Regions from separate parts of the Escherichia sp. XD33 genome, predicted to be linked through region 2. Evidence: predicted binding sites of a transcription regulator. Region 2 holds the regulator's gene; each other region holds the start of a gene.
The links. Region 2 encodes CRP, which controls carbon source genes, mostly activating them, when cyclic AMP is high. Its sites were predicted from a motif close to ATGTGANNNNNNTCACAT; they were not measured.
Positions count from the first base shown of each region.

Region 1: adhE (bifunctional acetaldehyde-CoA/alcohol dehydrogenase) is a predicted target of CRP. The motif match lies at 5,805-5,822, and genes of this name have one in related genera.
Region 3: deoC (deoxyribose-phosphate aldolase) is a predicted target of CRP. The motif match lies at 4,146-4,163, and genes of this name have one in related genera.
Region 4: serC (3-phosphoserine/phosphohydroxythreonine transaminase) is a predicted target of CRP. The motif match lies at 2,609-2,626, and genes of this name have one in related genera.

Region 1 is NZ_JAENDM010000001.1:171,806-179,517, forward strand. Features, by position in the region: gene hns (histone-like nucleoid-structuring protein H-NS) at 1-384, opposite strand, end outside; gene tdk (thymidine kinase) at 989-1,606, shown strand; partial or broken gene K0778_RS00910 (IS4 family transposase) at 1,888-2,784, opposite strand; gene adhE (bifunctional acetaldehyde-CoA/alcohol dehydrogenase) at 2,908-5,583, opposite strand; gene ychE (protein YchT) at 5,976-6,029, shown strand; gene ychE (NAAT family transporter YchE) at 6,060-6,707, shown strand; gene K0778_RS00930 (hypothetical protein) at 6,865-7,161, opposite strand; gene oppA (oligopeptide ABC transporter substrate-binding protein OppA) at 7,445-7,712, shown strand, end outside.
Region 2 is NZ_JAENDM010000006.1:132,461-140,172, forward strand. Features, by position in the region: gene argD (bifunctional acetylornithine/succinyldiaminopimelate transaminase) at 1-385, shown strand, start outside; gene K0778_RS06105 (YccS/YhfK family putative transporter) at 451-2,541, opposite strand; gene crp (cAMP-activated global transcriptional regulator CRP) at 2,592-3,224, opposite strand; gene K0778_RS06115 (OsmC family protein) at 3,526-3,930, shown strand; gene K0778_RS06120 (phosphoribulokinase) at 3,985-4,854, opposite strand; gene K0778_RS06125 (YheU family protein) at 4,908-5,126, opposite strand; gene K0778_RS06130 (hydrolase) at 5,120-6,142, opposite strand; gene K0778_RS06135 (ABC transporter ATP-binding protein) at 6,142-7,712, opposite strand, start outside.
Region 3 is NZ_JAENDM010000027.1:11,951-19,662, reverse strand. Features, by position in the region: gene deoD (purine-nucleoside phosphorylase) at 1-433, opposite strand, end outside; gene deoB (phosphopentomutase) at 513-1,736, opposite strand; gene deoA (thymidine phosphorylase) at 1,788-3,110, opposite strand; gene deoC (deoxyribose-phosphate aldolase) at 3,237-4,016, opposite strand; gene K0778_RS15930 (YjjI family glycine radical enzyme) at 4,274-5,824, shown strand; gene K0778_RS15925 (YjjW family glycine radical enzyme activase) at 5,796-6,659, shown strand; gene K0778_RS15920 (metal-dependent hydrolase) at 6,974-7,712, opposite strand, start outside.
Region 4 is NZ_JAENDM010000009.1:32,886-40,597, forward strand. Features, by position in the region: gene ycaO (30S ribosomal protein S12 methylthiotransferase accessory factor YcaO) at 1-1,741, opposite strand, end outside; gene K0778_RS07760 (DUF421 domain-containing protein) at 1,871-2,563, shown strand; gene serC (3-phosphoserine/phosphohydroxythreonine transaminase) at 2,762-3,850, shown strand; gene aroA (3-phosphoshikimate 1-carboxyvinyltransferase) at 3,921-5,204, shown strand; gene ycaL (metallopeptidase YcaL) at 5,373-6,137, shown strand; gene cmk ((d)CMP kinase) at 6,310-6,993, shown strand; gene rpsA (30S ribosomal protein S1) at 7,104-7,712, shown strand, end outside.

The DNA of each region.
Region 1 (7,712 bases), on a different contig from region 2:
TTTACCTTGCTCATCCATTGCTTTTTTGATTACAGCTGGAGTACGGCCCTGGCCAGTCCAGGTTTTAGTTTCGCCGTTTTCGTCAACGTAGCTATATTTTGCCGGACGCTGAGCACGTTTAGCTTTGGTGCCAGATTTAACGGCAGCAAGGCTATTCAGCAGTTCGTTCGGGTCAATACCGTCAGCGATCAGCATTTCGCGATATTGCTGCAGTTTACGAGTGCGCTCTTCAACTTCAGCAGCAGCCGCGCTTTCTTCTTCGCGACGTTCGTTAACAACAACTTCTAATTTTTCCAGCATTTCTTCCAGCGTTTCAAGTGTACATTCTCTTGCCTGCGCACGAAGAGTACGGATGTTGTTCAGAATTTTAAGTGCTTCGCTCATTGTAGTAATCTCAAACTTATATTGGGGTGGTTTGTTGAGGTAATAATAGAGCCTTAAATTCAGTTGTGCAATAGCCAGGAATGTAAGGAATTCAAAATTGTTCTTTATTTTGTGCCGCCAATAAATATCTTTTCATAAAATTAGCCAGAAAAGACGCGGCATATAGCCCTATTTGTACCGATGATTTCGCAGCTCGTGAGGTTAAAACTTCCTGATTCATGTCACATTTTATGGGGAGATTATCGTAGGCTGACGACCTTTCAGTCTTCTGTATTAGTCGTGTTTACGAGAATTCCCTATTAAGCGAATGATGAAAAGTAGAACAGTCGCAATAAGAGCAGGGACTTAGTATTGCACTATCTCCTGGAGGTCAACAGAGGGCTATTACTTGCGCAACAGATTAAAGATTGTGAATAGTTACCAGCAGTCATTTACCCGCTTATAACAAGCGAGGCAGTTGTAATGATAGCTCAGAAGGATTATGCAAGGCTTCGTAAGGGAGAACGCATATACCCACTTCTGTGCATACTGTTGAGCTGAAAAACTGACGAATTATGATAAACTCCAGCCAACTTTATTTCATATCATTGAGGGCCTGTGGCTGATGGCACAGCTATATTTCTACTATTCCGCAATGAATGCGGGTAAGTCTACAGCATTGTTGCAATCTTCATACAATTACCAGGAACGCGGCATGCGCACTGTCGTATATACGGCAGAAATTGATGATCGCTTTGGTGCCGGGAAAGTCAGTTCGCGTATAGGTTTGTCATCGCCTGCAAAATTATTTAACCAAAATTCATCATTATTTGATGAGATTCGTGCGGAACATGAACAGCAGGCAATTCATTGCGTACTGGTTGATGAATGCCAGTTTTTAACCAGACAACAAGTATATGAATTATCGGAGGTTGTCGATCAACTCGATATACCCGTACTTTGTTATGGTTTACGTACCGATTTTCGAGGTGAATTATTTATTGGCAGCCAATACTTACTGGCATGGTCCGACAAACTGGTTGAATTAAAAACCATCTGTTTTTGTGGCCGTAAAGCAAGCATGGTGCTGCGTCTTGATCAAGCAGGCAGACCTTATAACGAAGGTGAGCAGGTGGTAATTGGTGGTAATGAACGATACGTTTCTGTATGCCGTAAACACTATAAAGAGGCGTTACAAGTCGACTCATTAACGGCTATTCAGGAAAGGCATCGCCACGATTAATAAGAATTTCTTTACTGACAGGGTGAGCAGGGCACTTTTATCCTGTCAGTTCGTTTTACGCACTTCTTCCGGGCTATATACCCTTCTCGGCAGTTTTTTAACGCCGCTATACGCCTCACAGGGCTCTTAAGCACCGACGTTGACTTGTGACCTGTAAAGTACAATATCCCTGTGTTTAGGCGTTATACATCGTCGCAAATATGATGAAGGCTAATGCTGTCGGTTTATGGAAAAGTTGCTTTGGGTAAACAAAAAATACGGCCCCAGAAGGGCAATGCCGTTCACTTAAGAGGAGCGGCACTATGTTTCACAGGATAACGGGTTTTTGATATCTTAACCGACCTCGGCCTTGATGGTCGGGGGCGTTTTGTTATGAACACCACTTCCAGAGCACCCCGAAGATGCTCCAGTCGTTTCGGGATGGTCCCTGGTGACGCCGTGTTTCCCAGCTCTATCATTTCTGATGCGATATTCTTCCACGCAGGCAGTAGCCAGTGGCGGTTACAACCCTTCTGGTTCAGCGTCAGCAGCAGGTCTTCGCTGTAAAAAAGTTTATCAAACAACGTAATAGAGTTATCCGGGATGGTGGCGAGCATGGAGTGGGCCAGCACAGTTTCGCTCTGCCGGTAAGGTGCGGTCACGGCATTCAGCAGAATGTGACTTCCCAGGTTCATTAAGGCCACCAGACGCATAACCGGGTAGGCGTTCTGCCGCTTAGTGGATGTGTTGGCAGACCCATAATATTCACGCAGCTCGGGTTTATCAGGTGTCCTGAACTGTGCGCCATCAATGGCAAAAAGTTGCAGGCCGTGCCAGTCATCCTTCAGGTAACGTTCCGCGCCCCTGTCTGTGCGGTCTGGCGGAAGAGCCATTCCACTGGGGCGGCCCCCACGCGCTGACGCGCCTGGGTGACAGCGCTGCGGGCCAGCAGGTTCATCCCCGCTTCGCCATCCGCGCTCAGGTTCAGACGGCGAACAACATCGGTAATTGGCTCATTGCACCACCATCCAGATAACCATGTCCCCCGGTAAACGACGGCGGCGAACGGTCGCATGAGCAGAAAGCGTCAGGCAGTGTTGTATCCACTCGGTGGGAAGGTGTTCTGCAAATAGTTGTGCAGAGGGCGGAGGCATAAGCGGATGGTCACTGAAATCGAGCAGATCATTGAGAAGTGGCATAAGAAAACGGCTCCCTGTTGTGGAAGCCGTTATAGTGCCTCAGTTTAAGGATCGGTCAACTAATCCTTAACTGATCGGCATTGCCCAGAAGGGGCCGTTTATGTTGCCAGACAGCGCTACTGATTAAGCGGATTTTTTCGCTTTTTTCTCAGCTTTAGCCGGAGCAGCTTCTTTCTTCGCTGCAGTTTCACCTTCTACATAATCACGACCGTAGTAGGTATCCAGCAGAATCTGTTTCAGCTCGGAGATCAGCGGGTAACGCGGGTTAGCGCCGGTGCACTGGTCATCGAATGCATCTTCAGACAGTTTATCCACGTTCGCCAGGAAGTCTGCTTCCTGAACGCCAGCTTCACGGATAGATTTCGGAATACCCAGTTCAGCTTTCAGCGTTTCCAGCCATGCCAGCAGTTTCTCGATCTTAGCAGCAGTACGGTCGCCCGGTGCGCTCAGACCCAAGTGGTCGGCAATTTCAGCATAACGACGGCGAGCCTGCGGACGGTCATACTGGCTGAATGCAGTCTGCTTGGTCGGGTTGTCGTTCGCATTGTAGCGAATAACGTTACAAATCAGCAGGGCGTTTGCCAGACCGTGCGGAATATGGAACTGGGAACCCAGTTTGTGCGCCATTGAGTGACATACACCCAGGAAGGCGTTCGCAAACGCGATACCCGCGATAGTCGCTGCACTGTGAACACGTTCACGCGCTACCGGATTTTTAGACCCTTCGTGGTAGGACGCTGGCAGATATTCTTTCAGCAGTTTCAGTGCCTGCAGAGCCTGACCATCAGAGAACTCAGATGCCAGTACAGAAACATAAGCTTCCATGGCGTGAGTTACTGCGTCCAGACCACCGAAAGCACACAGGGACTTCGGCATGTCCATAACCAGGTTGGCGTCGACAATCGCCATATCCGGAGTCAGCGCATAGTCTGCCAGCGGATATTTCTGACCAGTAGCGTCGTCAGTTACAACCGCAAACGGAGTGACTTCAGAACCTGTACCAGAAGTGGTGGTGACAGCGATCATTTTCGCTTTCACGCCCATTTTCGGGAACTTGTAGATACGTTTACGGATATCCATAAAGCGCAGCGCCAGCTCTTCGAAGTGAGTTTCCGGATGTTCGTACATAACCCACATGATCTTCGCGGCGTCCATCGGGGAACCACCACCCAGCGCGATAATCACGTCTGGTTTGAAGGAGTTTGCCAGTTCTGCACCTTTACGAACGATGCTCAGGGTCGGGTCCGCTTCTACTTCGAAGAAGACTTCAGTTTCAACGCCTGCTGCTTTCAGTACGGAAGTGATCTGATCAGCATAACCATTGTTGAACAGGAAGCGGTCAGTCACGATGAGCGCACGTTTGTGGCCATCAGTAATCACTTCATCCAGCGCGATTGGCAGGGAGCCACGGCGGAAGTAGATAGATTTCGGAAGTTTGTGCCACAACATGTTTTCAGCTCGCTTAGCAACGGTTTTCTTGTTGATCAGGTGTTTCGGACCAACGTTTTCAGAGATGGAGTTACCACCCCAAGAACCACAACCCAGAGTCAGGGAAGGTGCGAGTTTGAAGTTATACAGGTCACCGATACCACCCTGAGACGCTGGGGTGTTAATCAGGATACGCGCCGTTTTCATTTTCTGACCGAAGTAAGAAACGCGAGCCGGTTGGTTATCCTGGTCAGTGTACAGGCAAGAGGTATGACCGATACCGCCCATAGCAACCAGTTTCTCTGCTTTTTCTACCGCGTCTTCGAAATCTTTAGCGCGGTACATTGCCAGAGTCGGGGACAGTTTTTCATGTGCGAACGGTTCGCTTTCATCAACAACGGTCACTTCACCGATCAGAATCTTGGTGTTTTCTGGTACAGAGAAGCCTGCCAGTTCAGCAATTTTATAGGCTGGCTGACCAACGATAGCCGCGTTCAGCGCACCGTTTTTCAGGATAACATCCTGAACAGCTTTCAGCTCTTTACCCTGCAACAGATAGCCGCCGTGGGTTGCAAAACGTTCACGTACAGCGTCATAAACAGAGTCAACAACAACAACAGACTGTTCAGAAGCACAGATTACGCCGTTGTCGAAGGTTTTGGACATCAGTACAGATGCAACTGCACGTTTGATATCAGCAGTTTCATCGATAACAACTGGAGTGTTGCCCGCGCCTACACCGATAGCTGGTTTACCGGAGCTGTATGCGGCTTTAACCATGCCCGGACCACCAGTCGCGAGGATCAGGTTGATGTCTGGGTGGTGCATCAGTGCGTTAGACAGTTCAACAGAAGGTTGATCGATCCAGCCGATCAGATCTTTCGGAGCACCGGCAGCGATAGCAGCCTGCAGAACGATATCAGCCGCTTTGTTGGTGGCATCTTTTGCACGCGGGTGCGGGGAGAAGATAATGGCGTTACGGGTCTTCAGACTGATCAGCGATTTGAAGATAGCAGTTGAAGTCGGGTTAGTGGTCGGAACGATACCGCAAATAATACCGATTGGTTCAGCGATAGTGATGGTACCAAAAGTGTCGTCTTCAGACAGAACACCACAGGTTTTTTCATCTTTATAGGCGTTGTAGATATATTCAGAAGCAAAGTGGTTTTTGATCACTTTATCTTCGACGATACCCATGCCGGATTCGGCAACGGCCATTTTCGCGAGTGGGATTCGAGCATCTGCAGCAGCCAGAGCGGCGGCGCGGAAGATTTTGTCTACTTGCTCTTGAGTGAAACTGGCATATTCACGCTGGGCTTTTTTTACACGCTCTACGAGTGCGTTAAGTTCAGCGACATTAGTAACAGCCATAATGCTCTCCTGATAATGTTAAACTTTTTTAGTAAATCATCTGCTCGAATACGAGAGTATAGTCAGTGCGGTGATGATTTGCTTAACCTATGAAAATCAAAAGCTTACTCGCGCTCACACTCACTGTGATTTACTAAAAGAGTTTAAACATTAGAGTTATTATCTCTAATGCGTCACTTCCAGGTTGCGTAAGCAAGATTACTCACTTCTGGGTACTGATTACGTGATCCAAATCAAATTTTTGCAAAGCTGACACCTTTCAGCATCGCTTTTCGCCATTATAGCTAACAGTTAATAAATTGTAGTATGATTTGGTGGCTACATTAGCATGTTTTGCACAACTAGATAACAATAACGAATGATAGCAATTTTAAGTAGTTAGGAGGTGAAAAATGCTGTCAAAAGGCGTATTGTCAGCGCGTCTTTTCAACCTTATTTATGGCTAACATTATCCGGCTTTTGCTTCGGAGCTAACCGTGATTCAGACCTTTTTTGATTTTCCCGTTTACTTCAAATTTTTCATCGGGTTATTTGCGCTGGTCAACCCGGTAGGGATTATTCCCGTCTTTATCAGCATGACCAGTTATCAGACAGCGGCAGCGCGAAACAAAACTAACCTTACAGCCAACCTGTCTGTGGCCATTATCTTGTGGATCTCGCTTTTTCTCGGCGACACGATTCTACAACTTTTTGGTATATCAATTGATTCGTTCCGTATCGCCGGGGGTATCCTGGTGGTGACAATAGCGATGTCGATGATCAGCGGCAAGCTTGGCGAGGATAAACAGAACAAGCAAGAAAAATCAGAAACCGCGGTACGTGAAAGCATTGGTGTGGTGCCACTGGCGTTGCCGTTGATGGCGGGGCCAGGGGCGATCAGTTCTACCATCGTCTGGGGTACGCGTTATCACAGCATTAGCTATCTGTTTGGTTTCTTTGTGGCTATTGCATTGTTCGCTTTATGTTGTTGGGGATTGTTCCGCATGGCACCGTGGCTGGTACGGGTTTTACGCCAGACCGGCATCAACGTGATTACGCGTATTATGGGGCTATTGCTGATGGCATTGGGGATTGAATTTATCGTTACTGGTATTAAGGGGATTTTCCCCGGCCTGCTTAATTAATTCCTTTCAAATGAAACGGAGCTGCCATGCTCCGTTTACTTCGTCATTATTTTTACTTTGTTCCCGCGCAGTTATCAAAAGCAAAAGGAATAGGTAAAAATATTCTTCTCAAATTACAGTTAGTTATAAGGATTTCCTTAACTGCTTCTCCTCACCATCATGTTATTTTCGCCACATCATAATCCTGGGCTTGCTGAAGAATAATTGAAATGATATTAGTAATTCCACTGCCTTTGGTAGAGGAAAGTGCTAAATAATAATCAATTGTTAAATTATTGTGCATTTCACTACTGGAACTGTAATCAGAAAAGATAGACATGCTTAGCCAATCTCTATTTGATTGAATTGAAAGATGTTTGTTAAGGCATGGATGCAAGCTATAGATTCTGATACGGTCAATAAAAGAGAATTGCTTAACAATTTTGCAAAATGTATTGGCGAGTAAGAACCGCATTTGGTACTTTCCGGGCAACCGCCAGACGATTCTTTATTGGTAATGAGAATAATTAACAATTAAAGAGCGTCGCGAAAGAATAATGTGTCTCGACAGGGGAGACACAGTACGAATCGACATAAGGTGATCGTCTGAATCACCAGAATAAATAAAGTCGGTGATAGTAATACGTAACGATAAAGTAACCTGACAGCAGAAAGTCTCCGAGCCTGTGCAGGGTCCCAATCCGGGATTACACATGCTGGTTAATACCAGTAATTATAATGAGGGAGTCCAAAAAACAATGACCAACATCACCAAGAGAAGTTTAGTAGCAGCTGGCGTTCTGGCTGCGCTAATGGCAGGGAATGTCGCGCTGGCAGCTGATGTACCCGCAGGCGTCACACTGGCGGAAAAACAAACACTGGTACGTAACAATGGTTCAGAAGTTCAGTCATTAGATCCGCACAAAATTGAAGGTGTTCCGGAGTCTAATATCAGCCGAGACCTGTTTGAAGGCTTACTGGTCAGCGATCTTGACGGTCATCCAGCACCTGGCGTCGCTGAATCCT
Region 2 (7,712 bases):
TTCTCACGGTTCCACCTACGGCGGTAATCCTCTGGCCTGTGCAGTAGCGGGCGCGGCGTTTGATATCATCAATACCCCTGAAGTGCTGGAAGGCATTCAGGCGAAACGCCAGCGTTTTGTTGACCATTTGCAGAAGATCGATCAGCAGTACGATGTGTTTAGCGATATTCGCGGTATGGGGCTGTTAATTGGCGCGGAGCTGAAACCACACTACAAAGGTCGGGCGCGTGATTTCCTGTATGCGGGTGCAGAGGTTGGCGTAATGGTGCTGAATGCCGGACCGGATGTGATGCGTTTTGCACCGTCGCTGGTGGTGGAAGATGCGGATATCGATGAAGGGATGCAACGTTTCGCCCACGCGGTGGCGAAGGTGATTGGGGCGTAAATAAGACGCATCAGGCAAAAGATGTGGATGCGGCGTGAATGCCTTATCCGATGGTTTAACCTGTATTACGCCTTCGAATCCCGCAACTTGCGACTCAGCCAAATCCCGTGATGCGGTCGCTGACGCCATGCCATCGACGAAATGGTGTGCATGGTGTTCAGATGACCAATAACCCGCTGTAAATGCTGCTCCAGCGTACCTGCCGCGCCTTCGTGCGGCTGCATCTCCGGCGCATCCATGATATTGGCATCGCCAGAACTACCCGGTTCGTCATACTCCAGTCGCTGCTGACAACGCTGAATGGCGATTTCACAAGACTGTAAATACTCTTGTGCCAGTTCAGGTGGCAATGCCCGGTGTTCCCGCGCCAGCGTGGTCATGGCATTAATATGCTCAACAATAAACTGGCTGTGCGTTACCCACAGTTTCATATCTGCCAGATAATGGCTGTTAAACGCCGGTTCCTGCATCGCCTGATTCAATGAGTTATACAGAGTGTTATGTGCCTGATTTACCCGCATTCGCTGCCAGGCCAGTGGCGTAGGTTGCGGATCCTCGCTAAGAATCAAGCGAATCGCTTCCTGATAGGCTTCTAAAGCGTCATGGGCGTTTTTACGCAATAACCCGCTCTGCCACTGCGGCCACAGCCAGACAGTACCGCCGAAAGCAATTAAACAACCAATAATGGTATCGATAAGACGCGGAAGGATGTATTGCTCGCCGTTCAACCACAATAGTTGCAGGGTATACACTGCGGTAATAGTAAAACCGACCGTCGCCCAGCCGTAGTTTTTGCGCAATATCAGGTAGCTGGCGAGGGTGGTAATCAGCATCAACGTCAGGGTGTAACCTTCGGGAATTTTAAAGTGCAGCGCCACGCCCGCAATGATTAACCCGACCACGGTTCCCACGGAGCGATTCACAATCCTCAGACGGGTTGCGCCATAGCCATTTTGTGTCACCAGCAATACCGTCATCAGGATCCAGTACGACTTCGGCAGATGCAGCGCGGTGCCCATCAGGCTGGCAACGCTTAACATCACACTGAGTCGTCCGGCATTGCGTAGCGCCGGAGACTTTAGTGACAGATAACTTTTCAGCGCCGGAAGTAATGGCATTCGCCGCTGTTTATCGGCCAGTAAGTCACGGGCATAGAGCGGTTTTTGGGTGCGCAGCACGCGGGCGATGCGGCTGAAATGCCAGTAGCAGAATTGCCCAACCGGATTATCCGGATGCTGGCGGGCGATTTTTTCCAGTGCGCCAATTTGCTTTTCCATCGTAAAACGCGTTGGCAGGCGATGGTAAAGAATGTCATCAGCCAGCACGCGCAGGCGAGCGGCGACGGTTTGCGCATTCCAGCGGATAACTTCTTCCGCATGGCTACGCTCGACCAGCTTTTGCACCTCTTCCGGCTGATGCAAACTGACCGAAATATGTTCCTGTAAATCCAGCGCCTCCTGGAAAATACGCAGCATCCGCTTGTAGTCAGTATTATTTTGCGCGGAAAGCATATGCATTTGCTGATAGCACTGGGTAATTAGATCGACCGCTTTTTGCTGGCGCACCAGCAGCGGCGGCAGCGCTTTTTCAGGGTCGGTGTGCTGGGTAAGCAGGCTGTATTTGGCTTCACAATAATCTGCCAGTTCACGGTACAGCAGACTTAGTGACTCGCGCAGCGGTTGTTCGCGCCAGATCCAGAACCAAAACCAGTTAAACAATCCGTACCAGAGAGTGCCCAACGCATAGATGAGCAACGGTTCCCAGACCGGCATGTATCCCGCCAAACTGAGGGTAAAAATGGCGGCGAGCAGCGATGCAGGAAGCAATTTTGCGTGCAATGGCCCCAGCTCAGCAGTGACGCCAAGTACCAGCGTTAATCCGGTCAGCAAAAAGGGCAGGGGAACATCTTTTGCCAGTAGTAGCTGTGTCAGCAAGCTACAGGTGGCAAACAGCGACGCACCAATGATTAAGCGTTTGAAAAAACGTTTATGAGGCGTATCAAGGCCCGCAATATTGCAACAGGCAGGAACGAGGGAGAAGAGCAGACCGAATCGTAATTCGCCAAGCATTAACCCAACGGCCACGGGCAAACATAGCACCAGCGTTTGTCGAAGTGCATAGTTGATATCGGGGTGATAAATCAGTCTGCGCCACATCGGGGGAAACAAAATGGCGCGCTACCAGGTAACGCGCCACTCCGACGGGATTAACGAGTGCCGTAAACGACGATGGTTTTACCGTGTGCGGAGATCAGGTTCTGATCTTCCAGCATCTTCAGAATGCGTCCCACGGTTTCACGAGAACAGCCGACAATCTGACCAATTTCCTGACGGGTAATTTTGATTTGCATACCGTCCGGGTGAGTCATAGCGTCTGGTTGTTTTGCCAGATTCAGCAGAGTCTGTGCAATGCGGCCCGTCACGTCGAGGAACGCCAGGTTGCCCACTTTCTCTGAAGTGACTTGCAGACGACGCGCCATCTGTGCAGACAAACGCATCAGAATGTCCGGGTTTACCTGAATCAATTGGCGAAATTTTTTGTACGAAATTTCAGCCACTTCACAGGCGGTTTTCGCACGTACCCATGCGCTACGTTCCTGGCCCTCTTCAAACAGGCCCAGTTCGCCAATAAAATCACCCTGATTCAGATAGGAGAGGATCATTTCTTTACCCTCTTCGTCTTTGATCAGCACTGCCACAGAGCCTTTAACGATGTAGTACAGCGTTTCCGCTTTTTCACCCTGGTGAATAAGCGTGCTCTTGGATGGGTACTTATGAATGTGGCAATGAGACAAGAACCATTCGAGAGTCGGGTCTGTTTGCGGTTTGCCAAGCACCATGCGCGGTTATCCTCTGTTATAAGCTTTCTCCAGAGCCAGATAACGCCGCTGTCTCTGGATTGCCGAAATATGCTTCCCGCTACCTGGGAAGGGGCTATCAACTGTACTGCACGGTAATGTGACGTCCTTTGCATACATGCAGTACATCAATGTATTACTGTAGCATCCTGACTGTTTTAGCATAGCTTTCGCTTTGTGTCTCCTGGTGTCTCGCTTCAGCATGACCCAGGTCGCCTTCCGTTGCGCGATTTGGTTAGTACGCGTACTCTGTCAGGAAAATTGACGCAGTGGAGTAGCAAAAATGCAAGCGCGAGTGAAGTGGGTCGAAGGGTTAACTTTTCTGGGCGAATCTGCCTCTGGTCACCAGATTTTAATGGACGGCAACTCAGGCGATAAAGCACCAAGTCCGATGGAAATGGTGTTGATGGCGGCGGGTGGTTGCAGTGCCATCGATGTGGTTTCGATCCTGCAAAAAGGGCGTCAGGATGTGGTCGATTGTGAAGTAAAATTGACCTCTGAACGCCGCGAAGAGGCACCACGCCTGTTTACGCACATTAATCTGCATTTTATCGTCACCGGTCGCGACCTGAAAGACGCAGCGGTTGCGCGTGCGGTTGATCTCTCTGCCGAGAAATATTGTTCAGTGGCGTTGATGCTGGAAAAAGCGGTGAATATTACTCACTCGTATGAAGTGGTTGGCGCGTGATTTAACTATCCCGTTGTGAAGCCGGATAGTATTTTATCCGGCGTAATAGCAGAGTTACTCGATTTTCTTTCCTTCCATCAATCGTTGCACCAGCGGCAGCATAATTAATTCCATTGCCAGACCCATTTTGCCGCCCGGTACCACTAACGTATTGATGTGGGAAATGAATGAGCCTTGCAACATCGCCAGCAGCCAGGGGAAATCGATCCCTTCCAGATTACGAAAATGGATCACCACAAAGCTTTCATCGAGCGACGGGATACCTTTTGCCGCGAACGGGTTTGAAGTGTCGACGGTGGGAACGCGCTGGAAGTTAAGATGGGTGCGGGAAAACTGCGGTGTGATGTAGTTGATATAGTCTTCCATTGAACGCACTACTGAGTCCATCACTGCTTCTCGTGAGTGCCCGCGCTCGCTGGTGTCGCGGATCAGTTTTTGAATCCACTCAAGGTTAACGATAGGCACCACGCCGACCAGTAAGTCCACATGCTGCGCAACGTTATGCTGTGGCGTGACTACGCCGCCGTGTAAACCTTCATAAAACAGTACATCAGTGGGTTCCGGTAAAGGTTGCCAGGGGGTGAATGTCCCCGGTACCTGATTCCACGGTACGGCTTCGTCGTAGGTATGCAGATATTTGCGAGATTTCCCTTTGCCGCTCTGACCGTATTCAATGAAGGTTTGTTCCAGCAGGCCGAAGTCGTTAGCCTCGGGGCCGAAGTAGCTGATATGCCGCCCGGCGTCGCGCGCTTTGCGGATCGCCATGTCCATTTCCGGGCGGGTGTAACGGTGAAAACTGTCGCCTTCCACCTCAGCTGCATGCAGATTTAACTGCGCGAATATTTTACGAAACGCGAGGCTGGTGGTGGTGGTCCCCGCGCCGCTGGATCCTGTTACCGCAATGACCGGATGTTTGGCAGACATAGTAACTCCATGACTTAGCTATCATTATTATCTCGTCCGCCGACGGTTGCAGGTTATTCGCGAAACTGACTGCGCGGCATAATATTGACCGTTTCGTGCAGCTCCGACCATACCAGCACCGCTTCTCCGCACTGTAGCTGGCGTTTGACGTCGGCGACTTTCTGTTCAAGTGTACGCTCATGTTCACCATAATCGGTGCCTTCACGTAACACAAAGCTTTCAATTAAATTTTCCAGCGTTTCGGGGGAGAGGTCTTGCCACGGAATCAACATGATTTCGCCTCCAGATACGTTGTTAACCAGTCAGGAATGCGTGACTCCAGCCACATTTGCGGATGAAGTAATGTACCGCCAATAAAGCCAACATGACCGCCATGTTCAGTCAGTTGATACTCCACCTGCGGGGGGAGACTTTCCGGTTTCGGGATCACCTGATGATCCATAAACGGATCGTCTTTGGCGTGAATAATCAGCGTCGGTTTGGCGATCCGGTTCAGCATCGGCATGGCGCTACACTGACGATAATAGTCGATAGCGTCAGCGTAGCCGTGAATTCTGGCGGTGATGAGATCGTCAAATTCACGGATGCGACGTACCGATTTTAACTGCGCGAGATTAATCGGCAGTGTTCCGGGGTAGGCTGCCAGCTTGCGCGCGGCATTGGCTTTTAACAGGTTCAGCAAGTAACGCTGATAAACGCGGGAAAAGCCCTTTTCCATATGATAGCTACAGGCTTCCAGCATAAACGGCGCAGAGACAATCACCGCCGCATCAACCGGGAGATCATTGCCTTCCTTTGCCAGCAAACAGGCCAGCATATTACCGCCGAGCGAATAGCCGACGGCAGCCGTTGGCGCATGACCAAATTCGCGTTGCAGCCAGCGTAAAAACCAACTGGCGTCTTCGGTTTCGCCCGAATGGTAAATGCGGTGCATACGGTTTGGTTCACCGCTGCATCCGCGAAAATGCATCACCACGCCCAGCCAGCCGCGCTTTTGCGCCGCCTCAACCAGACCGTGGGCGTAAGGGCTATTGAGACTGCCTTCCAGCCCGTGAAATACCACTAAACGCGGTTTATGCCGCGCCTGTGCTGGGGCTTCACTCCACGCGAGATCGACAAAATCGCCGTCGGGCAACTCCAGCCGCTGCCAGTACGGGGTGAATTTCACCTTGCGACGAAACAGACGCGGCAGCATGGTTTGCAGATGACAATTGCTAAAGCCGCGCATAGGGGTGAATTCAGCACTGCTGCTGAATTCATTGGCATCGGTCGTCGTTATCTGCGCCATCAGTTGCTTTGGCCTTCCAGCAACATCTGCTCAAGCTGCTCCTGGGCTTCCAGCCATGCCATTTCGCACTCTTCCAGGCCGGATTTGGCGCTGGCTTGCTGTTGCAGGCAGGCGGTCAACTCCGCTTTACGGCTCTGGTCATACAGTTCGCTGTCGCCGAGTTTCTCTTCTGCCTGCGCCAGTTGCGCGTTCAGCTTCTCCATCTCTTTTTCCAGACGGGCAATCTCTTTACGCAGTGGCTGGGTTTGCGCACGCAACTCCGCTTCCCGACGCTTCTGATCTTTACGTGCCTGGGCGCTGTTCGCGTTCTCTTTTGGCGCTTCGTCGGCCTGGTTTTCCTGCTTTTGTACGTCGCTCAACCACTGTTGATAATCTTCCAGATCGCCGTCGAACGGTTCGACTTTACGATCGTGAACCAGGTAGAGATCGTCAGTGGTGGAACGCAGCAAATGACGGTCGTGCGAAACGACAACCAGCGCGCCTTCGAACTCGATTAATGCTTCGGTGAGTGCCTGACGCATGTCGAGGTCAAGGTGGTTAGTCGGTTCGTCGAGCAGCAGCAGATTCGGACGCTGCCAGACGATTAATGCCAGTACCAGGCGGGCTTTTTCCCCACCGGAGAAGCGGCGCGTTTCTTCGGTTACTTTATCGCCCTGGAAACCAAAGCCGCCGAGGTAGTCACGCAGTTTTTGCTCCAGCTCCTGCGGCGCTAAACGTGCCAGATGTTGAATAGGCGATTCGTCGGCGCGCAAGTATTCAAGTTGATGCTGGGCGAAGTAGCCGAGCTTGATCCCTTTCGCCAGACCAATTTCACCGCTGACTGGCGCAAGTTCACCGGCTAACAGTTTGATTAATGTCGATTTACCTGCGCCGTTGCGGCCTAGCAGACCAATGCGCGAGCCGGGGACCAGGTTCAGTTTAATCGAGTCGAGAATAATGCGATCGCCATAGCCCGCGCTGACTTTTTCCATCTTCAGTAACGGATTTGGCAGGCTTTCCGGCGCGCGGAAGCTAAAGCGGAACGGGTTGTCGACGTGCGCGGGGGCAATCAGCTCCATACGCTCGAGCATCTTAATGCGGCTCTGGGCCTGCTTCGCTTTGGTGGCTTTGGCACGGAAACGGTCGATATAACTTTGCAGATGCGCTACGCGTTCCTGCTGGCTTTCGTACATCGCTTGTTGCTGCGCCAGACGGGTGGCGCGCTGTACTTCAAACGAACTGTAGTTGCCGGTGTACTCGAACATGCTTTGTTGTTCGATATGAATAATTTTATCGACGATCGGATCGAGGAAGTCGCGGTCGTGAGAGATCAGGATCAGCGTGCCCTGATAGCTCTTCAGCCATTTTTCCAGCCAGATAACGGCATCGAGATCGAGGTGGTTAGTCGGTTCGTCGAGCAGCAGCAAGTCTGAACGGCAAATCAGCGCCTGGGCAAGGTTAAGACGCATACGCCAGCCACCGGAGAAATCACTTACCGGGCGCTCCAGTTGTTCATTGCTGAAACCGAGGCCGTGCAGCAGGCTGGCGGCACGGGAGCGAATACTCCATGCGTCAATAGCATCCAGCTTGC
Region 3 (7,712 bases), on a different contig from region 2:
GTGCTTTAGCCGCGTCTACCGCGTTACGCACCATGTCAAAGTCAGCGATAGCGGCAAAGTCATGATCTTTAAAACGGATGCGGTTAACTTTGGAATCGGTGCAGGCACCCATACCGATAACGACGTCGCGCAGTTTTACGTGCGGCAGAACTGCGCCACAGGAACCCACGCGGATAATTTTCTTCACGCCGAAATCGGTGATCAGTTCTTTGGTGTAGATGGAGCAGGACGGGATACCCATACCGTGACCCATTACGGAAATTTTGCGGCCTTTGTAAGTACCGGTGAAGCCCAGCATACCGCGAACGTTGTTCACTTCACGGGCATCTTCAAGGAAAGTTTCAGCAATATACTTTGCACGCAGCGGGTCGCCTGGCATCAAAACTACGTCAGCGAAATCGCCCATTTCTGCATTAATGTGTGGGGTAGCCATTGTTTTATCCTTATCTACATGTTTTCACCCTCTCCCTGTGGGAGAGGGCCGGGGTGAGGGCATCAAGCCGCACCCATTATCAGAACATGGCTTTGCCATATTCCATATCAGAAGTACCAAAATATTTTGCCAGAGTCTGGCCGATATCCGCGAAGGTTTCACGGTGACCCAGTGAGCCCGGTTTTACTTTCGGGCCGTAAACCAGTACCGGAATGTGTTCACGCGTGTGGTCAGTACCGGTCCAGGTCGGATCACAACCGTGGTCAGCAGTGAGGATCAGGATGTCGTCATCGCGCAGCAGAGACATCAGCTCCGGCAGACGGCGGTCGAACAGCTCCAGACCCGCAGCATAACCGGCGACGTCGCGACGGTGGCCCCAGGAAGAGTCGAAGTCAACGAAGTTGGTGAAGACGATAGTGTTATCACCCGCTTCTTTCATCTCTTTGATGGTGGCGTCAAACAGCGCGTCCAGGCCAGTTGCTTTCACTTTCTTGGTGATACCGCAGTTGGCGTAGATGTCGGCAATTTTACCGACAGAAACCACCTGACCGTGTTTTTCATCAACCAGTTTCTGCAGCACGGTCGGTGCTGGCGGCTCAACAGCCAGGTCGTGACGGTTACCGGTACGCTGGAAGTTACCGGCTTTGTCACCGATAAACGGACGAGCGATAACACGACCGATGTTGTAGCCGCCGTTGGTCAGCTCTTCACGGGCGATTTCGCACAGTTCGTAGAGTTTATCCAGGCCAAAGGTTTCTTCGTGGCAGGCAATCTGGAACACAGAGTCAGCGGAGGTATAGAAAATCGGCTTGCCGGTTTTCATGTGCTCTTCGCCCAGCTGATCCAGAATGACCGTACCGGAAGAGTGGCAGTTACCGAGGTAACCCGGCAGATTAGCGCGTTCGACCAGTTTATCCAGCAGCTCTTGCGGGAAGCTGTTTTCGTGATCAGAGAAATATCCCCACTCAAACAGAACCGGGACACCGGCGATTTCCCAGTGACCAGACGGGGTATCTTTACCGGATGACATTTCGTGCGCCCATGCGTACGCGCCGATAACTTCAGCGTTGCCGTCCATTCCCGCCGGAATGAAACCGGTAGAACCTTCGTGTGCTTTCGCCAGCCCCAGACGGGTCAGATTTGGCAGATTGAGCGGGCCTTTACGACCGTTATCAGCTTCGCCTTTGGCACAGGCTTCTGCGATATGACCCAGGGTGTCAGCCCCGACGTCACCAAAGCGTTCTGCATCTTCTGTAGCGCCGATGCCGAATGAGTCCAGCACCATAATAAATGCACGTTTCATATGTTCTCCGTACTCAGTGCTTCAAATTTAAATGATCAGATCAGTATACCGTTATTCACTGATACGACGATAGACAGTTGGTGTGCTTTCCGGTGCTTTATCGGCAAGTTTAATTGCCGCTTTCACCGCTTTCGCCGCTTCCTGCCAGCTGTTTTCGTCTTTCGCGTGGATAACCGCCAGCGGACGCTGACCGTCTACCTGGTCGCCCAGACGCGCCATATCAGTAAAGCCGACGCTGTAATCGATGGTGTCAGATGCCTGACGGCGTCCACCGCCCATTGCAACCACTGCCATCCCCAGCGCGCGGGTATCCATTTCACTGACAAAACCTTCGGTATCAGCATAGACTGCTTTCGTCAGCATCGCTGTCGGCAGATACTTCGCGTAGTTCTCAACGAAGTCGGTCGGGCCTTTTTGTGCCGCTACCATACGACCAAAGACTTCTGCCGCTTTACCGTTGTCCAGCACCGCCTGCAATTTCGCGCGCGCTTCGGCGTCATCTTTCGCCAGTTTGCCGGAGATCAGCATCTCCACGCACAGCGCCATCGTGACATCAAACAGACGCGGGTTACGATACTCACCCGTCAGGAACTGCACCGCTTCACGAACTTCAACCGCGTTACCTGCACTGGAGGCCAGTACCTGATTCATGTCGGTGAGCAGCGCGGTGGTGCGCACGCCAGCGCCGTTAGCCACGCCAACAATCGCTTCGGCAAGGGCTTCAGAGAGTTCGTAGGTCGGCATAAACGCGCCGCTACCCACTTTCACGTCCATCACCAGCGCATCCAGACCTTCCGCCAGTTTCTTCGCCAGGATCGAGGCAGTGATCAGCGGGATAGAGTCCACGGTTGCGGTAATATCACGGGTCGCGTAGAAACGTTTATCCGCCGGAGCCAGTGAGCTGGTCTGACCGATAATCGCCACGCCGACGTCTTTAATAATTTCGCGGAAACGGTTGTCATCCGGGAAAATGTCGAAGCCAGGGATGGATTCCAGTTTGTCGAGCGTACCGCCAGTATGACCGAGGCCGCGACCAGAGATCATCGGAATATAGCCGCCGCAGGCTGCGACCATCGGCCCCAACATCAGCGAAGTCACATCGCCGACGCCGCCGGTCGAGTGTTTATCAACAATCGGGCCATTCAGATGCAGGCTTTTCCAGTCGAGAACGGTTCCTGAATCTCGCATCGCCATGGTCAGCGAGACACGCTCAGGCATTGTCATATCGTGGAAGAAAATGGTCATCGCGAGGGCGGCAATCTGCCCTTCGGAGATAGTGTTGTCGCGAATACCGTTGATAAAGAAACGAATTTCTTCATCGCTCAGCGCATGACCATCACGTTTTTTACGAATAATTTCTTGTGCGAGAAACAAGGTAACCTCCCGAGGAAAAGAGTATGAGGCGGCTTTTGCCGGATGCGTCTACGCCTTATCCGGCCTACGGGTAGATACGTCTCGTAGGCCTGATAAGCGCAGCGCATCAGGCGTAAAGCATCTTACTTAGTAGCTGCTGGCGCTCTTACCGTCGCCGTGACCCAGCGCTTTCAGCAGGCTTGCCAGCAGGCTGGAAGCACCAAAGCGGTAGTGACGCGCATCAGCCCAGTCAGCACCAAACAGTTCATCTGCGATGGCGAGATATTTCTGCGCATCTTCCGCAGTACGCACGCCGCCCGCCGGTTTGAAACCAACGGTTTTTTCTACGCCCATATCACGGATCACTTCCATCATGATGCGCGCGCTTTCCGGCGTCGCGTTCACAGCCACTTTACCGGTAGAGGTTTTGATGAAGTCCGCACCCGCTTTGATGGAGATTTCAGACGCTTTACGGATCAGCGCTTCGTCTTTCAGTTCGCCGGTTTCGATGATCACTTTCAGCAGTACATTCGCTGCCGCGCAAGCCTCTTTACAGGCTTTCACCAGGTCAAAACCAACCTGCTCGTTGCCCGCCATCAGCGCGCGGTACGGGAACACAACGTCAACTTCATCTGCACCGTAGGCGATTGCCGCACGGGTTTCTGCCAGCGCGATTTCGATGTCATCGTTACCGTGTGGGAAGTTGGTTACCGTAGCGATTCGGATTTCCGGGGTGCCCTGCTCTTTCAGCGTTTTGCGAGCAATCGGGATAAAGCGAGGATAGATACAGATAGCGGCGGTATTGCCGACCGGGGTTTTGGCCTGATGACACAGAGCAATTACTTTCTCGTCGGTGTCGTCGTCATTCAGGGTGGTCAGGTCCATTAATTTCAGTGCACGCAGGCTGCTTGCTTTCAGATCAGTCATTTCATTCTCCTGGCTTGTCGCCAATAAAATTCACCTTGCGAGTTTGTTAGTATTCTAACATCTACTCCGCAACACACTTCGATATACATCACAATTAAGGAAATCTACTTACAAGTTTGCATCACTGTAATGCGATCTGGTTCAAATAATTCACTTTCAAATGAATGCGTCAGTGGTGGCAAACGCATCAGGATCAAAGTGAACATCACGAAACTTCTTACAATGGCGCATCACCTTCGGCATAAAAGGAAAAGAAGATGCCCACTTCTCATGAAAATGCACTGCAACAACGTTGCCAGCAAATTGTCACCAGCCCAGTGCTTAGCCCGGAGCAGAAGCGCCATTTTCTGGCACTGGAAGCAGAAAACAATCTGCCTTATCCGCAGCTGCCTGCCGAGGCCCGCCGCGCGCTGGATGAGGGTGTAATCTGCGATATGTTTGAAGGTCATGCGCCGTACAAACCGCGCTATGTCTTACCCGATTACGCCCGTTTTCTGGCGAACGGTTCCGAATGGCTGGAGCTGGAAGGCGCGAAAGATCTTGATGACGCACTCTCTCTGCTGACCATTCTTTACCACCACGTACCGTCGGTCACATCGATGCCGGTCTACCTGGGGCAACTGGATGCGTTGTTGCAACCGTATGTTAGAATTCTAACACAAGACGAGATCGATATTCGAATAAAACGTTTCTGGCGTTACCTCGACAGAACCCTGCCAGACGCCTTTATGCACGCCAATATCGGCCCGTCTGATTCGCCCATCACCCGTGCGATATTACGTGCAGATGCAGAGTTGAAGCAGGTTTCACCGAACCTGACCTTTATCTACGATCCAGAAATCACCCCTGATGACCTGCTGCTGGAAGTGGCGAAGAACATCTGTGAATGTAGCAAACCGCACATCGCCAACGGTCCGGTGCATGATAAAATTTTCACAAAAGGGGGCTACGGGATTGTGAGCTGTTACAACTCACTGCCGCTGGCGGGTGGTGGCAGCACGCTGGTACGCCTTAACCTGAAAGCCATTGCCGAGCGCAGCGAATCGCTGGATGACTTCTTTACGCGCACTCTACCGCACTACTGCCAGCAGCAGATCGCCATCATCGATGCGCGGTGTGAATTCCTCTATCAACAATCACACTTCTTTGAGAATAGCTTCCTGGTGAAAGAAGGGCTGATTAACCCTGAACGTTTTGTGCCAATGTTTGGCATGTATGGGCTGGCGGAAGCGGTTAACTTGCTGTGTGAGAAAGAAGGGATTGCCGCGCGCTACGGTAAAGAAGCCGCCGCAAATGAAGTGGGTTATCGCATCAGCGCGCAACTGGCGGAGTTTGTCGCCAATACCCCCGTGAAATATGGCTGGCAAAAACGCGCCATGTTACACGCACAGTCGGGGATCAGTTCCGATATCGGCACCACGCCGGGCGCGCGTTTGCCGTATGGCGATGAGCCAGATCCGATCACCCATCTGCAAACTGTCGCCCCGCATCATGCTTATTATTATTCCGGCATCAGCGACATTCTGACCCTCGACGAAACCATCAAACGTAACCCGCAGGCACTGGTACATCTTTGCCTCGGTGCCTTTAAAGCCGGAATGCGTGAATTTACCGCCAATGTCAGCGGTAACGATCTGGTTCGCGTTACCGGTTATATGGTGCGTTTGTCGGATTTAGAAAAATATCGCGCCGAAGGTTCACGCACCAACACCACCTGGCTGGGCGAAGAAGCCGCACGCAACACTCGTATTCTGGAACGCCAGCCGCGCGTGATAAGCCATGAACAGCAGATGCGCTTTAGTCAGTAAGATTATCCCCTTCTCCTGCGTTGACGGGCCAGGCAGTCGTCTGGCTCTGTTTTTGCAGGGCTGCAATCTGCGCTGCAAAAACTGTCACAATCCGTGGACGATGGGACGCTGCAATGATTGCGGAGAGTGCGTGCCACAGTGTCCGCATCAGGCGTTGCAGATTGTTGACGGCAAAGTGCTGTGGAACGCTGTGGTCTGCGAGCAGTGTGATACCTGCCTGAAGATGTGTCCGCAACATGCCACGCCAATGGCGCAATCCATGAGCGTGGATGAGGTGCTTAGCCATATCCGCAAAGCGGTGCTGTTTATCGAAGGGATAACGGTAAGCGGCGGCGAAGCCACGACCCAGCTGCCGTTTGTGGTGGCGCTGTTTACAGCCATCAAAAACGATCCGCAACTGCGCCACCTCACCTGCCTCGTGGACAGTAACGGTATGTTGAGCGAAACCGGCTGGGAAAAATTACTCCCGGTGTGTGACGGCGCAATGCTCGATCTCAAAGCGTGGGGGAGCGAATGTCATCAACAATTAACCGGACGCGATAATCAGCAGATTAAGCGCAGCATCTGTTTGCTGGCAGAGCGCGGTAAGCTGGCGGAACTGCGTTTGCTGGTAATCCCTGGCCAGGTGGATTATTTGCAACACATCGAAGAACTGGCGGTGTTTATCAAGGGACTTGGCGATGTTCCGGTACGCCTGAACGCGTTTCATGCCCACGGCGTGTATGGCGAGGCGCAAAGCTGGGCGAGCGCCACGCCGGAAGACGTTGAGCCGTTGGCTGATGCGTTAAAGGTGCGCGGGGTGAGCCGGTTGATATTTCCGGCGCTCTATTTGTGACATGCCGGATACGGCCTACGGTTCGGCACAGACCTGTAGGCATGATAAGACGCGACAAGCGTCGCATCAGGCATTATGCGCCGACTGCCGGATGCGGCGTGAACGCCTTATCCGGCCTACGGTTCGGCACAAACCTGTAGGCATGATAAGACGCGACAAGCGTCGCATCAGGCATTGTGCGCCAACTGCCGGATGCGGCGTGAACGCCTTATCCGGCCTACGGTTCGGCACAAACCTGTAGGCATGATAAGACGCGACAAGCGTCGCATCAGGCATTATGCGCCGACTGCCGGATGCTGCCTACGAAGGGTAAACTACCCACTAACGCTAAACAACGCATACGTATTATTAAGCAACACTTCGGCAATCTCATCTTCTGGTTCCGGGCGCAACTCGCAAAGCACGTCAAACACCCGCACAGCCTGTTCCGGTCGGTTAGGCTGCCCCTGAAAGCCGTTGAGCGGCATATCCGGCGCGTCGGTTTCCAGCAACAACGATGCCAGCGGTAATTTTGCGATGACATCGCGGGTTTTACTGGCGCGTGGATAGGTGATAGTACCGCCTACGCCGATTTTGTAGCCCAGCTGTACAAACCGCTCGGCCTGTTGCAGGCTGCCGGAAAAACCGTGAACCACGCCAGTGCACGGTAAATCGTGACGTTTAAGATGCATCGCCAGTTTGTCGTGTGTACGCCGGGAATGAAGGATCACCGGCAGATCGTAGCGTTTCGCCAGTTTCAGCTGTTCGTCGAGTAACCACTGCTGCCTCTCAAATTGCGGATCGTCGCCGAAGAGATCCAGACCGATCTCCCCCACCGCCACCACCTTCGCCGGACGCCTTTCCAGCGCCTGCTGTAGCTGATCAAGAGACACATCGCTATGTTTTTCCAACATCCCCGGATGCAACCCCAATGCGGCATACAGCGGTTGATATTTTTCCGCTAACGCCTGCACGCGGGCAAAATTTTCCGCCTCTGTCGCCGGAACAATGATCTTGCCTACGCCCGCTTGTGCCGCGCGTTGCAGGCTGGCCTCTTCATCGCCACTAAACGGC
Region 4 (7,712 bases), on a different contig from region 2:
CTTTGGCGCGCTGCAGCTTTTCGTAGGCCTTCAACAACGACTGATGTGCAGCAAACGCGTGCAGATCGCTATCTACCGGTTGCAGGCCGTAAAACGCCGCTTCGCCGCTCATTGCCGCACTGGCGGCTTCTACGGCATCTGCGCCGTACATGCGAACAAACGCATTCAGATATTGCAGCGGCTGGCGATCTTCTTCCTGTGCCAGTAATAACAACGTTTGCAGGCAGCGATAATAGTTGGCGCGTTCCGGACTAAATACTGATGAGTTAAACTCCATCGTCCATTCGGTCCAGACCAGAGCCTGTTCCAGATCGCCACCAGCCAGCGCCAGCATGGCTTTTAATTCACCGATACGCAGGGTGTACCAACCGTTATCCGACCCGGTCGCCAGACCCAACAGCTCACGCACGCGGGTAAAGTCATCAAAACCTTCTTCATCCAGTTGCTCGATGAGGTTCAGGTAATCTTCTTTTTCCCACTCGCTGCCTGGTAGCGAAAGAATCGTTTCACGTAAATGGCTGCCCATACTGTTATTCGCGAGCCACAGATCTTCAGCCGGATAAATATCGGACATGCCAGGCACGATAATACGGCAAGCATAAACGCCCAGATGCTCGTAATCGGCAATATAAACTTCTTTATCTTCTTTGTTGAAGATAGCCATCAGTGTGGCGAACTCTTCTTCCGTGGTGCCGGAGAAATTCCAGTCCACAAACGGATAATCGGCATCCTGCTTGAACAGGTCCCAGGAGATTAAACCGCTGGAATCGATAAAGTGCGTTTCGAGGTTGGTATGTTCAGCGACTTCTTCATCATCGAAGGTTGGCGGAGTAAACACATCCAAATCTTTCAGGCCACGACCTTGCAGCAGCTCGGTCACGGTACGTTCCAGTGCTACGCCAAAATCAGGATGCGCACCGAAAGAGGCAAAGCAGGTACCGTTAGCAGGATTGAACAGTACCACGCAAATCACCGGATACTGGCCGCCAAGCGAACCGTCATAAGCGAAGATTGGGAAACCCTCCGCTTCCAGCGTTTCGATGGCTTCAACTACTGCTGGGTAACGCGCCAGCACGTCTGCCGGGATCTCTGGCAGGCTGATGCTTTCAGCAATAATGCGGTTTTTCACGTAGCGTTCGAAAACTTCAGACAATCCCTGAACGCGTGCTTCGTTGCGGGTATTACCTGCGGACATACCGTTGGAGACGTACAGGTTACCAATGATATTCATCGGAATATAAACGGTCTGATTGTCGGACTGACGCGTAAACGGCAGGCCGCAAATACCACGATCTTCGTTACCGGATTGTAGGTCAATCAGCATGCTGCCGGTCAGTTCATTCTCCGGATCATAAAACGCGCGCAGACGGTCATCGAGCAGCCCTTCTGGCACATCGTCATTTTCGGTCAGTGGGAACCATTTTTCGTTGGGATAATGCACGAACGGACCGTTGGCGATGGTTTCGCCCAGCCAGAAGTCCGCAAAAAAGTAGTTGGTTGAGAGACGCTCGAAATATTCACCGAGTGCAGAAGCCAGCGCCGCTTTCTTGGTTGCGCCTTTACCGTTGGTAAAACACAGTGCGCACTCTTTGTCGCGAATATGTACAGACCAGACGTTAGGCACGGGATTCAGCCAGGAGGCCTCTTCAATCTGAAAGCCGAGGTCTGAAAGTTTTTGCTGGAAGCGAGCGATGGAATCTTCCAGAGCGGCATCTTTGCCGGGGATAAATGTTTGCGTCATGAAAATCACTTTAGTCGTACGGAAAGCGCGCAATAATACGGGTTTTATCTCAAAGGCGCTATCACCGCCGCCATGCCGATGAACTGTTGACTATGCTTTTAGCGGATAAACCACGTTAAGAGCATAAAAATGAAGGCGTTCGATCTCCACCGTATGGCATTTGATAAAGTGCCTTTTGATTTCCTTGGCGAAGTTGCACTACGTAGTCTTTATACCTTTGTACTGGTCTTTTTGTTCCTCAAAATGACCGGAAGACGCGGTGTGCGGCAGATGTCGCTGTTTGAAGTTTTAATCATTCTGACGCTGGGATCAGCGGCGGGAGATGTGGCGTTTTATGATGATGTGCCGATGGTCCCGGTACTTATCGTCTTTATTACTCTGGCGTTGTTATACCGCCTGGTAATGTGGTTGATGGCGCACAGTGAAAAACTGGAAGATCTTCTGGAAGGCAAGCCAGTTGTCATTATTGAAGATGGCGAGCTGGCCTGGTCGAAACTCAATAACTCCAACATGACGGAATTTGAGTTCTTTATGGAGCTACGATTGCGTGGCGTGGAGCAGCTGGGGCAGGTACGTCTGGCGATTCTCGAAACCAACGGGCAAATCAGTGTCTATTTCTTTGAAGATGACAAGGTGAAACCGGGTTTACTTATTTTACCCAGTGATTGTACGCAGCGTTACAAAGTGGTGCCGGAGTCGGCGGACTATGCCTGTATTCGTTGTAGTGAAATCATTCATATGAAAGCGGGGGAAAAACAATTATGTCCGCGCTGTGCAAATCCAGAATGGACGAAGGCAAGTCGGGCAAAACGGGTGACCTGACAGTAAAAACATCGGCTTTTTGCTAATAATCCGAGAGATTCTTTTGTGTGATGCAAGCCACATTTTTGCCCTCAACGGTTTTACTCATTGCGATGTGTGTCACTGAATGATAAAACCGATAGCCACAGGAATAATGTATTACCTGTGGTCGCAATCGATTGACCGCGGGTTAATAGCAACGCAACGTGGTGAGGGGAAATGGCTCAAATCTTCAATTTTAGTTCTGGTCCGGCAATGCTACCGGCAGAGGTGCTTAAACAGGCTCAACAGGAACTGCGCGACTGGAACGGTCTTGGTACGTCGGTGATGGAAGTGAGTCACCGTGGCAAAGAGTTCATTCAGGTTGCAGAGGAAGCCGAGAAGGATTTTCGCGATCTTCTTAATGTCCCCTCCAACTACAAGGTATTATTCTGCCATGGCGGTGGTCGCGGTCAGTTTGCTGCGGTACCGCTGAATATTCTCGGTGATAAAACCACCGCAGATTATGTTGATGCCGGTTACTGGGCGGCAAGTGCCATTAAAGAAGCGAAAAAATACTGCACGCCTAATGTCTTTGACGCCAAAGTGACTGTTGATGGTCTGCGCGCGGTTAAGCCAATGCGTGAATGGCAACTCTCTGATAATGCTGCTTATATGCATTATTGCCCGAATGAAACCATCGATGGTATCGCCATCGACGAAACGCCAGACTTCGGCGCAGATGTGGTGGTCGCCGCTGACTTCTCTTCAACCATTCTTTCCCGTCCGATTGACGTCAGCCGTTATGGTGTAATTTACGCTGGCGCGCAGAAAAATATCGGCCCGGCTGGCCTGACAATCGTCATCGTTCGTGAAGATTTGCTGGGCAAAGCGAATATCGCGTGTCCGTCGATTCTGGATTATTCCATCCTCAACGATAACGGCTCCATGTTTAACACGCCGCCGACATTTGCCTGGTATCTATCTGGTCTGGTCTTTAAATGGCTGAAAGCGAACGGCGGTGTAGCTGAAATGGATAAAATCAATCAGCAAAAAGCAGAACTGCTATATGGGGTGATTGATAACAGCGATTTCTACCGCAATGACGTGGCGAAAGCTAACCGTTCGCGGATGAACGTGCCGTTCCAGTTGGCGGACAGTGCGCTTGACAAATTGTTCCTTGAAGAGTCTTTTGCTGCTGGCCTTCATGCACTGAAAGGTCACCGTGTGGTCGGCGGAATGCGCGCTTCTATTTATAACGCCATGCCGCTGGAAGGCGTTAAAGCGCTGACAGACTTCATGGTTGAGTTCGAACGCCGTCACGGTTAATGCCGAAATTTTGCTTAATCCCCACAGCCAGCCTGTGGGGTTTTTATTTCTGTTGTAGAGAGTTGAGTTCATGGAATCCCTGACGTTACAACCCATCGCTCGTGTCGATGGCACTATTAATCTGCCCGGTTCCAAGAGCGTTTCTAACCGCGCTTTATTGCTGGCGGCATTAGCACACGGCAAAACAGTATTAACCAATCTGCTGGATAGCGATGACGTGCGCCATATGCTGAATGCATTAACAGCGTTAGGGGTAAGCTATACGCTTTCAGCCGATCGTACGCGTTGCGAAATTATCGGTAACGGCGGTCCATTACACGCAGAAGGTGCCCTGGAGTTGTTCCTCGGTAACGCCGGAACGGCAATGCGTCCGCTGGCGGCAGCTCTTTGTCTGGGTAGCAATGATATTGTGCTGACCGGTGAGCCGCGTATGAAAGAACGCCCGATTGGTCATCTGGTGGATGCGCTGCGCCTGGGCGGGGCGAAGATCACTTACCTGGAACAAGAAAATTATCCGCCGTTGCGTTTACAGGGCGGCTTTACTGGCGGCAACGTTGACGTTGATGGCTCCGTTTCCAGCCAATTCCTCACCGCACTGTTAATGACTGCGCCTCTTGCGCCGGAAGATACGGTGATTCGTATTAAAGGCGATCTGGTTTCTAAACCTTATATCGACATCACACTCAATCTGATGAAGACGTTTGGTGTTGAAATTGAAAATCAGCACTATCAACAATTTGTCGTAAAAGGCGGGCAGTCTTATCAGTCTCCGGGTACTTATTTGGTCGAAGGCGATGCATCTTCGGCTTCTTACTTTCTGGCAGCAGCAGCAATCAAAGGCGGCACTGTAAAAGTGACCGGTATTGGACGTAACAGTATGCAGGGTGATATTCGCTTTGCTGATGTGCTGGAAAAAATGGGCGCGACCATTTGCTGGGGCGATGATTATATTTCCTGCACGCGTGGTGAACTGAACGCTATTGATATGGATATGAACCATATTCCTGATGCGGCGATGACCATTGCCACGGCGGCGTTATTTGCAAAAGGCACCACCACGCTGCGCAATATCTATAACTGGCGTGTTAAAGAGACCGATCGCCTGTTTGCGATGGCAACAGAACTGCGTAAAGTCGGCGCGGAAGTGGAAGAGGGGCACGATTACATTCGTATCACTCCTCCGGAAAAACTGAACTTTGCCGAGATCGCGACATACAATGATCACCGGATGGCGATGTGTTTCTCGCTGGTGGCGTTGTCAGATACACCAGTGACGATTCTTGATCCCAAATGCACGGCCAAAACATTTCCGGATTATTTCGAGCAGCTGGCGCGGATTAGCCAGGCAGCCTGAATGAACAACGGGCAATAAATAGCCAAATCTTTCTTTATCAAAACGTCGGCACATTGTCGGCGTTTTTTTTCGGACCTTGTGAGTCATTTTGATTAATGGTAGCGTCGCTTGTCAATGTAAGTTGTTGATACATAATATTTATATATGATTAATCAACGGATGATTCACATGAAGAATACTAAATTACTGCTGGCGATTGCGACCTCTGCAGCATTACTGACAGGGTGTCAAAATACCCACGGTATTGATACCAATATGGCTATCAGCTCCGGTTTAAATGCCTATAAAGCAGCAACATTAAGCGATGCCGATGCAAAAGCGATTGCCAATCAGGGCTGTGCCGAAATGGACAGCGGCAATCAAGTCGCAAGTAAATCCAGCAAGTACGGTAAACGTCTGGCAAAAATCGCCAAAGCATTGGGTAACAATATTAATGGCACGCCGGTCAACTATAAGGTTTATATGACCAGCGACGTCAACGCATGGGCGATGGCGAACGGCTGTGTTCGTGTCTACAGTGGCCTGATGGACATGATGAATGACAACGAAATTGAAGGCGTTCTGGGCCATGAACTGGGCCACGTCGCGTTGGGTCACTCGCTGGCTGAAATGAAAGCTTCTTATGCGATCGTTGCCGCACGCGATGCCATTTCAGCTACCAGCGGTGTGGCTTCCCAGCTTTCCCGCTCACAATTAGGTGATATCGCAGAAGGCGCTATCAATGCTAAATACTCCCGTGATAAAGAGTCCGAAGCAGATGATTTCTCCTTTGATCTGTTGAAGAAACGTGGCATCAGCACCCAGGGGCTGGTTGGCAGCTTTGAAAAACTGGCTAGCCTGGATGGCGGTCGCACCCAGTCCATGTTTGACTCTCACCCACCATCAACAGAGCGTGCGCAACACATCCGTGATCGTATCGCCTCTGGTAAGTAAATCATTGTCATCTTTCGGGCTGGTCTTCTGCCAGCCCGCTATAATTGCGCAATAAATCCCCATCTGAATACAGACAAAACTGGTTTTTGCACACAACGTTAACGATTTGTGGCGTCGGCGCGTATAATGCGCGCGGTTATGTTAACGGTACGCCTGTTTTAAGGAGATAAAGATGACGGCAATTGCCCCGGTTATTACCATTGATGGCCCAAGCGGTGCAGGGAAAGGCACCTTGTGTAAGGCTATGGCGGAAGCGTTGCAATGGCATCTGCTGGACTCGGGTGCAATTTATCGCGTACTGGCATTGGCGGCATTACATCACCATGTTGATGTTGCGTCGGAAGATGCGCTGGTACCGCTGGCATCCCATCTGGATGTACGTTTTGTGTCGACCAATGGCAATCTGGAAGTGATCCTCGAAGGGGAAGATGTCAGCGGCGAAATTCGTACTCAGGAAGTGGCGAATGCAGCTTCACAAGTCGCGGCATTCCCACGCGTTCGTGAAGCATTATTGCGTCGCCAACGCGCGTTTCGCGAATTACCAGGTCTGATTGCCGATGGCCGCGACATGGGAACGGTGGTATTCCCTGATGCACCAGTGAAAATTTTCCTTGACGCCTCCTCGGAAGAACGTGCGCATCGCCGCATGCTACAGTTGCAGGAGAAGGGCTTTAGTGTTAACTTTGAGCGCCTTTTGGCCGAGATCAAAGAACGCGACGACCGCGATCGTAACCGAGCGGTAGCGCCACTGGTTCCGGCAGCCGATGCTTTAGTGTTGGATTCCACCACCTTAAGCATTGAGCAAGTGATTGAAAAAGCGCTACAATACGCGCGCCAGAAATTGGCTCTCGCATAAGCGACCGAATTTGCAGTACCCCCGTTGCAATGGAATGACAGCGGGTATGTTAAACAACCCCATCCGGCATGGAGCCAGGTGGACGTTAAATATAAACCTGAAGATTAAACATGACTGAATCTTTTGCTCAACTCTTTGAAGAGTCCTTAAAAGAAATCGAAACCCGCCCGGGTTCTATCGTTCGTGGCGTTGTTGTTGCTATCGACAAAGACGTAGTACTGGTTGACGCTGGTCTGAAATCTGAGTCCGCCATCCCGGCTGAGCAGTTCAAAAACGCCCAGGGCGAGCTGGAAATCCAGGTAGGTGACGAAGTTGACGTTGCTCTGGACGCAGTAGAAGACGGCTTCGGTGAAACTCTGCTGTCCCGTGAGAAAGCTAAACGTCACGAAGCCTGGATCACGCTGGAAAAAGCTTACGAAGATGCTGAAACTGTTACCGGTGTTATCAACGGCAAAGTTAAGGGCGGCTTCACTGTTGAGCTGAACGGTATTCGTGCGTTCCTGCCAGGTTCTCTGGTAGACGTTCGTCCGGTGCGTGACACTCTGCACCTGGAAGGCAAAGAGCTTGAATTTAAAGTAATCAAGCTGGATCAGAAGCGCAACAACGTTGTTGTTTCTCGTCGTGCCGTTATCGAATCCGAAAACAGCGCAGAGCGCGATCAGCTGCTGGAAAACCTGCAGGAAGGCATGGAAGTTAAAGGTATCGTTAAGAACCTCACT